2 regions of the Pseudomonas sp. FP2338 genome follow, and region 2 is predicted to be linked to the other one. Evidence: predicted binding sites of a transcription regulator. Region 2 holds the regulator's gene; the other holds the start of a gene.
What was found. The regulator sigma-54, encoded in region 2, starts transcription at its own class of promoters, with help from an activator protein. The targets are predictions, from matches to a motif close to ANTGGCATNNANNTTGCTNT.

Region 1: a site for sigma-54 is predicted at 2,701-2,720, ahead of glnA (glutamate--ammonia ligase). Genes of this name have one in related genera too.

What each region holds. Positions count from the first base shown of each region.
Region 1 covers NZ_CP117436.1:413,010-417,221, forward strand. Annotated here, with positions in the region: gene PSH96_RS01775 (chorismate mutase) at 1-437, opposite strand, end outside; gene PSH96_RS01780 (DUF6124 family protein) at 884-1,123, shown strand; gene glnA (glutamate--ammonia ligase) at 1,194-2,600, opposite strand; gene thiI (tRNA uracil 4-sulfurtransferase ThiI) at 2,935-4,212, shown strand, end outside.
Region 2 covers NZ_CP117436.1:1,038,444-1,042,655, reverse strand. Annotated here, with positions in the region: gene lptB (LPS export ABC transporter ATP-binding protein) at 1-725, shown strand, start outside; gene PSH96_RS04565 (RNA polymerase factor sigma-54) at 910-2,403, shown strand; gene hpf (ribosome hibernation-promoting factor, HPF/YfiA family) at 2,479-2,784, shown strand; gene ptsN (PTS IIA-like nitrogen regulatory protein PtsN) at 2,794-3,258, shown strand; gene rapZ (RNase adapter RapZ) at 3,261-4,118, shown strand; gene PSH96_RS04545 (HPr family phosphocarrier protein) at 4,135-4,212, shown strand, end outside.

The DNA of each region.
Region 1 (4,212 bases), 630 kb from region 2:
GGGCATTGCGGGTCGCTGCGCTGGGGGGTGAAGTCGGCCAGTTGCTGCAGCAGGGTTTTTTGCAGTTGGTCCAGCTGTGGTCGGATCTGTTTTACCAAGTCCGGGCGCGGGTCGTCGGGCGCTTTGCCCTGGAACTGCCAATCGGACAGGTGGGTGTATTGCACCAGCTTGTTGGCCTCGATCTGCGCCGAGAAAAACTGCTCGGCGGCGGCGGGGTCGAGTTTGTAAGTGGGCGCCTGGGCGGCGACGCTGGCGATCACCTCTTGTTCGCGCTTTTTGTCCTCCACGGGCTTGTGGCTGTCCCATTTGCTCAGGGCTACCTGGTCGGCGATCTCCAGGCGTTCGGCGATGCTGTTGAGCAAAGGCTCCAGAGTGGGCGGCGCGGCACTCGCACTGACGCTGACAAATAACAGAGCGAACACAAGTCGATGTTTCAAAGCGGATCTCCTGTGGGAGCTGGCTTGCCTGCGATGCGGGCAACTCGGTGCATCAGGTATACCCAGCGGATGCCATCGCAGGCAAGCCAGCTCCCACATTTTTAATCGGGTTGCAGGCCTGCAGCGGCGTCAGCCAGAGGCTACCTTAACTTGCGTGCTTGCCTACAGGTGCGCCAGAATCCGCCGGCTTGTACGGCTGGCTTGTCGTCTCTAAGGTTGCTCGGTCGCTGCTCATCAGCGATCAGGTTTAGTAGCCTGGATTCGAATTGTAGGCCGTGCATTCTCCATCAATCAGATTTCCCAAATCTGTGCTTGATGGTGGCTGTGCGCAGGGCATCCTCGGATGCGCCGGGCTTCTACATTCACCGGTCTACTAACCTGCGCACAGCCGCCACCCTTTCGTTTAGTAGCGAAGCGAAGGCGGCCTCATTAGAGGAATGTAGAAAATGTTCAAACCAACGCCAAATCCGCCCCCATCCGTCTTCACCATCGACCCCGACAGCGACGACGAATCCCTGCTGATCAACAGCTTCGAAGCCTTTACCTCGGTCAGCACCTTGTTGCTTGATTTGTCCGAGGCCCTGGAAGGCAAGCACCGCGATACCGTCCTGGCGATTCACCAGCTCAGTGCCCTCGGCACCTTGATGGTTGGCAACATGCTCGACCGCCACGCCCCGGCTCGCTGAACGCCAGGCAAAAAAAAGACCTCCCGAAGGAGGTCTTTTTCGTTACGCCACGTTATGCAGCGCTACCGGATCAGCAGCTGTAGTACAGCTCGTATTCCAGTGGGTGTACGAAGGTGCGTACTTTGATTTCTTCTTCGCTTTTCAGCTCGATGTAAGCGTTGATGAAGTCATCGCTGAATACGCCGCCTTTGGTCAGGAACGCACGGCCCTTGTCCAGTTCTTCCAGGGCTTCTTTCAGGCTGCCGCACACTTGTGGGATCTCTTTGGCCTCTTCAGGCGGCAGGTCGTACAAGTTTTTGTCGGCGGCGTCGCCTGGGTGGATCTTGTTCTGGATACCGTCCAGGCCAGCCATTACCAGCGCAGCGAAGGCTAGGTATGGGTTGGCTGCCGGGTCCGGGAAGCGAGCTTCGATACGGCGAGCGCGCGGGCTGGACACGTAAGGAATACGGATCGAAGCGGAACGGTTACGCGCCGAGTAGGCCAGCATTACCGGTGCTTCGAAACCTGGGACCAGACGCTTGTAGGAGTTGGTCGACGGGTTGGTGAAGCCGTTCAGGGCCTTACCGTGCTTGATGATACCGCCGATGAAGTACAGGGCAGTGTCGGACAGGCCGGCATAACCTTCGCCAGCGAAGGTGTTCTTGCCATCTTTGGCGATGGACAGGTGAACGTGCATACCCGAACCGTTATCGCCGTACAGCGGCTTAGGCATGAAGGTAGCGGTACGGCCGTAGGCATCCGCCACGTTGTGTACGCAGTACTTCAGGGTCTGAACTTCGTCAGCCTTGGCCACCAGGGTGTTGAACTTCACGCCGATTTCGTTCTGGCCGGCAGTCGCCACTTCGTGGTGGTGAACTTCGATGACCAGGCCCATTTCTTCCATGGCGTTGCACATGGAGGTACGGATTTCGTGGTCGTGGTCGAACGGCGGAACTGGGAAGTAGCCACCTTTGACGCCTGGACGGTGGCCTTTGTTGCCGCCTTCGATGTCCTGGTCAGACATCCACGAACCTTGTTCGGAGAAGATCTTGAACATGGAGCCGGAGATGTCGGACTTGAACTTGACCGAATCAAAGATGAAGAATTCTGGCTCCGGGCCTACGAATACGGTGTCGCCGATACCGGTCGACTTCAGGTATTCCTCGGCACGCTTGGCGATCGCACGTGGGTCGCGGTCGTAGCCTTGCATGGTCGAAGGCTCGATCACGTCGCAGACGATGATCAGCGTTGGGTCTTCGGTGAACGGGTCGAGTACGGCAGTGCTGTCGTCCGGCATCAGGATCATGTCGGAAGCTTCGATGCCTTTCCAGCCGGCAATGGAGGAACCGTCGAACATTTTGCCTTCTTCGAAGAACGCATCATCCAGCGCGTCACGAGCCGGCATGGTCACGTGGTGCTGAGTACCTTTAGTGTCCGTGAAGCGCAGATCAATCCATTTAACGTCATGATCTTTGATGAGTTGAACCGACTTCGACATGGTGTCCTCCGGGTGGCTTCGGGCTGGGGTAGTGGAGTTAGCCCTTAGAATGTGGGTGATGCCGGCGCGAATACTCGACCAAGGCAACCTGCCTCACAAGAGAGCAAATTGCATGCCAGTGCGCCAACATGGCCTTTTTGCCTCAAAATGGCCCCTATAACGGTGCAATCCGCTGAAGCGGAATAAATAACGCACTGCAATGTAGCGTTAATTTGCGCAAATGACCCGTTTTGGTGCGTTGCATCTGAGATGCATATTAACTGGTTAAACCTTGAGCGATTTCCGCTATAATCCGCGCCCCCCTTTTTCAGCAGGCCCGGCGCGCGCTGTTTCCATGAAATTAATCGTAAAAGTCTTCCCCGAGATCACCATCAAAAGCCGACCGGTACGGACGCGTTTCATCCGTCAGTTGGCCAAGAACATCCGTGCCGTGCTCCGTGACCTGGACCCGGCTGTGGTGGTGAATGGCGTGTGGGACAACCTCGAGCTGGAAACCCGTATTACCGACGCCAAAGCCTTGAAGGACATGACCGAGCGCCTGAGCTGCATGCCGGGCATCGCGCATTTCCTGCAGGTGGATGAGTACCCGTTGGGCGACTTCGACGACATCACCGAAAAGTGCAAAAAGCACTACGGCAGTGCGCTTGAAGGCAAGATCTTTTCGGTGCGCTGCAAGCGCGCCGGCAAGCACACCTTCAGCTCCATGGATGTCGAGAAATACGTCGGCAGCAAGCTGCGTCGTGAGTGCGGCGCCGCCGGAATTTCCCTGAAAGCGCCGCAAATTGAAGTGCGCATGGAAATTCGCGACCAACGGTTGTTTGTGATCCACAGCCAGCACAACAGCATCGGCGGCTACCCGCTGGGCGCCCTGGAACAGACCCTGGTACTCATGTCCGGCGGTTTCGATTCCACGGTGGCGGCCTACCAGATCATGCGCCGCGGCCTGATGAGCCACTTCTGCTTCTTTAACCTGGGCGGGCGTGCACACGAATTGGGCGTGATGGAAGTCGCGCACTTTATCTGGAAGAAGTACGGCAGCTCCCAACGCGTGCTATTTGTAAGCGTGCCGTTCGAGGAAGTGCTGGGCGAAATTCTCGGCAAAGTCGATAACAGTCATATGGGCGTGGTATTGAAGCGTATGATGTTGCGCGCTGCGTCCCGAATCGCCGATCAGTTGCAGATCGACGCGTTGGTGACCGGTGAAGCGATCTCCCAGGTCTCCAGCCAGACGCTGCCGAACCTGTCGCTCATTGATTGCGTCACCGAGAAGCTGGTCTTGCGCCCGCTGATCGCCAGCCATAAGCAGGACATCATCGACCTGGCAGAAGAAATCGGCACGGCCGACTTTGCCAAGCACATGCCTGAATATTGCGGGGTCATTTCGGTGAACCCCAAGACCCACGCCAAGCGCAACCGCGTGGAGTATGAAGAACAACAGTTTGATATGGCGATTCTTGAGCGTGCGCTCGAGAACGCCAAACTGGTCCCGATCGATCGTGTCATCGATGAATTGGGCCAGGATGTGCAAATCGAAGAAGTCAGCGAAGCCCTGGCCGGCCAGATCGTCGTCGACATCCGTCACCCGGATGCCGCCGAGGATGAGCCGCTGGAA
Region 2 (4,212 bases):
TGGCAACCCTGAAAGCCCAGCATCTGGCCAAAGCTTATAAAAGCCGTCAGGTCGTACGCGACGTCAGCCTGTCGATCGACAGCGGCCAGATCGTCGGCTTGCTCGGCCCTAACGGCGCCGGCAAGACCACCTGCTTCTATATGATTGTTGGCCTGGTCCAGGCGGATCAGGGCCGTGTATTGATTGACGATCTGGACGTAAGCCACCAGCCGATGCACGGTCGTGCGCGCGCGGGAATCGGCTATCTTCCCCAGGAGGCGTCGATCTTCCGCAAACTGTCGGTGTCCGACAACATCATGGCGATCCTCGAGACCCGCAAGGAGCTCGACCGTGACGGCCGTCGCAAAGAGCTGGAAAGCCTGCTGCAGGAGTTCCACATCAACCACATCCGCGACAACCTCGGCATGAGCTTGTCCGGTGGTGAGCGTCGCCGAGTGGAAATCGCCCGTGCACTGGCTACCGCGCCGAAGTTCATCCTGCTGGACGAACCTTTTGCCGGTGTCGACCCGATCTCGGTTGGCGATATCAAGCAGATCATCCATCACCTCAAGGCCAAGGGCATCGGTGTATTAATCACCGACCACAACGTGCGTGAGACGCTCGATATCTGCGAAACCGCCTATATCGTCAACGATGGGCAACTGATTGCAGAAGGTGATTCCGCCACTATCCTGGCCAATGAACTGGTGAAGGAAGTGTACCTGGGTCACGAGTTCCGCCTGTAAACACGGTGGTATCAGGCCAGTGCCAGGGGCGCGTGCAAGTCAATAAAAACCTCAGTTTTTTTATTGTTACCGCGCTCTAGGCAAAGCCCCTGATATCAGGCATATAATTTGCTTATGTTTGGCGCTCACGCGCCCTGTCGTGGATGGCGCATTGCGCCGGCGAATAAGGTGTTAAGCCCCTGCCATGAAACCATCGCTAGTCCTGAGAATGGGCCAGCAGCTGACGATGACACCGCAGCTGCAACAGGCCATCCGCCTGCTCCAATTGTCGACACTGGACCTGCAACAGGAAATCCAGGAGGCCCTGGAGTCCAATCCGATGCTCGAACGCCAGGAAGAAGGCGACGACTTCGATAATGCAGACCCGCTGGCCGACAACATCGAGCAAAAACCCAACCCCGATGTGCAGGAACCGTCCTATCAGGAAACCGCCCCTACAGTGGATAACCTTGAGGAAGGCGAATGGAACGAACGCATTCCCAACGAGCTTCCCGTCGACACCGCCTGGGAAGACGTCTACCAGACCAGCGCCAGCAGCCTGCCCAGCAATGACGACGACGAGTGGGACTTCACTACCCGCACGTCCGCCGGTGAGAGCCTGCAAAGCCATTTGCTGTGGCAACTGAACCTGGCGCCGATGTCCGACACCGATCGCCTGATCGCCGTAACCCTGATCGACTGCATCAACAATCAGGGCTACCTGGACGAGACGCTCGACGAGATTCTGGAAGCCTTCGACCCGGAACTGGACATCGAGCTGGACGAAATCGAAGCCGTCCTGCATCGCATCCAACAGTTCGAGCCTGCCGGCATTGGCGCTCGCACCTTGAGCGAATGCCTGTTGCTGCAACTGCGCCAACTGCCGGCCAAGACCCCTTGGCTCGTCGAGGCCCAGCGCCTGGTCACCGACTACATCGACCTGCTGGGCAGCCGCGACTACAGCCAGTTGATGCGCCGCATGAAGCTCAAGGAAGATGACCTGCGCCAGGTCATCGAACTGGTGCAGAGCCTCAACCCGCGCCCCGGCTCGCAGATCGAGTCCAGCGAAGCCGAATATGTCGTGCCTGACGTGATCGTGCGCAAAGACAACGAACGCTGGCTGGTGGAGCTGAACCAGGAGTCGGTGCCACGCCTGCGGGTCAACCCGCAGTACGCAGGCTTTGTGCGCCGCGCCGACACCAGCGCCGACAACACCTTCATGCGCAACCAATTGCAGGAAGCGCGCTGGTTCATCAAGAGCCTGCAAAGCCGCAACGAAACCCTGATGAAAGTGGCCACCCAGATCGTCGAGCACCAGCGCGGCTTCCTGGAATATGGCGACGAGGCGATGAAGCCGCTGGTCCTGCATGACATTGCCGAGGCTGTGGGCATGCATGAATCGACGATTTCCCGCGTGACCACACAGAAATTCATGCATACCCCACGGGGTATTTATGAGCTGAAATACTTTTTCTCCAGCCACGTCAGCACCTCCGAAGGCGGTGAATGCTCGTCCACAGCGATCCGCGCGATCATCAAAAAACTGGTTGCGGCGGAAAATCAGAAAAAGCCATTGAGTGACAGTAAGATCGCTGGTTTACTGGAGGCACAAGGCATTCAGGTCGCCCGTCGAACCGTCGCCAAGTACCGCGAGTCCCTCGGGATCGCGCCTTCCAGCGAGCGTAAGCGTTTGATGTGACGGGCGGGCCATAGCGTTCCAGTGGTGGGTATTCCTACCCACCGCTTTATGCACTGGCAACGAAGGAGAAGCTGTATGCAAGTCAACATCAGTGGACACCAACTGGAAGTCACCAAGCCCCTGCGTGAGTACACCGAAAGTAAGCTGAACAAGCTTGCGGGGCATTTTGACAAGATCACCAACGTGCAGGTCATCATGGAGGTCGATAAGCTCAAGCAGAAAATCGAGGCCACCCTGCATGTACCGAATGCGAAGCTCGTCGCCAATGCCGAGCATGAAGACATGTATGCGGCGATTGACTCGCTCTACGACAAGCTGGACCGCCAACTCATAAAGCATAAGGAAAAGAATCTGCACCTGATGCAAGGTACAGGTCGTTAACTCTCCCCCATGATCCAACTTGAAACCATCCTGACCCCCGGCCGTTCCCTCGTGAACGCGCCGGGCGGCAGTAAGAAAAAAGCCCTCGAACACATCGCCAACCTGATCAGCCGTGAAGTGCCTGAGCTGGATGAGCAAGTCGTGTTCAAGGCCCTGATCGACCGTGAAAAACTGGGCTCCACCGGTTTTGGCAACGGCATCGCCATTCCTCACTGCCGCCTTGAAGGCTGCACGTCTCCCGTCAGTGCGCTATTGCACCTGCAGGAGAAAATCGATTTCGACGCCATCGACGGCGCCCCGGTTGACCTGCTGTTCGTTCTGCTGGTCCCGCAAGCCGCCACCGATGCGCACCTGGAACTGCTTCGGCAGATAGCCAGCATGCTCGACCGCAAGGAAGTACGCGACAGACTGCGCAGTGCCAGCAGCAACGAGGCGCTATATCAGGTTGTACTCGATGAGCAAAACAGGCAGTAATCATGCGTTTGATCATCGTCAGCGGCCGTTCCGGCTCGGGTAAAAGCACCGCCCTCAACGTCCTTGAGGACAATGGTTTCTATTGCATCGACAACCTGCCGGCGGGCCTGCTGCCGGAGTTGGCCGAACGCGCCCTGATCCACACTGAACTGGCGCAGCCACTGGTGGCCGTCTCGATTGACGCCCGCAACCTGCCCAGCCACCTTGAGCGCTTCCCGCAACTGCTCGAGGAAGTACGCGCCAAGCATATTCATTGCGATGTGCTGTACCTGGATGCCGACGAGGAGACGCTGCTCAAGCGTTTCTCCGAAACCCGTCGACGTCACCCCCTCAGCAGCCCGCATCGCTCCCTGGCCGAAGCCATCGAGGACGAAACCTCGCTGTTAGGGCCGATCATTGACCTCGCTGATCTCAAGATCAACACCACGGACCTCAACCTGTATCAGTTGCGCGATGCGATCAAGCTGCGCCTGCTGAACCAGCCGGAGCCAGGCACGGCCTTTCTGGTTGAGTCGTTCGGGTTCAAGCGCGGGATGCCGGTGGATGCCGATCTGGTGTTCGACGTGCGCTGCCTGCCCAACCCTTACTGGAAGCCGGAGCTGCGTGACCAGTCCGGTTTGGACCAGCCGGTGGCCGAGTACCTGGCGGCGCAACCGGATGTCGAGGAGATGTTCCAGGATATCTCCAGCTACCTGCTCAAATGGTTACCGCGCTTTGCCGCAAGTAATCGGGCTTATGTCACCATTGCCATCGGCTGCACCGGCGGCCACCATCGCTCCGTCTACCTGACCGAACGCCTGGGCCAGGTGCTGCAACAAACCCTCAAGAACGTCCAGGTTCGCCACCGCGACCTTAGCTGAAAGGAACACCCCCGCGATGCCCGCTCTGGAAATTGAAATCATCAACAAGCTGGGCCTGCACGCCCGCGCCTCGGCTAAATTCGTCGGCGTTGCC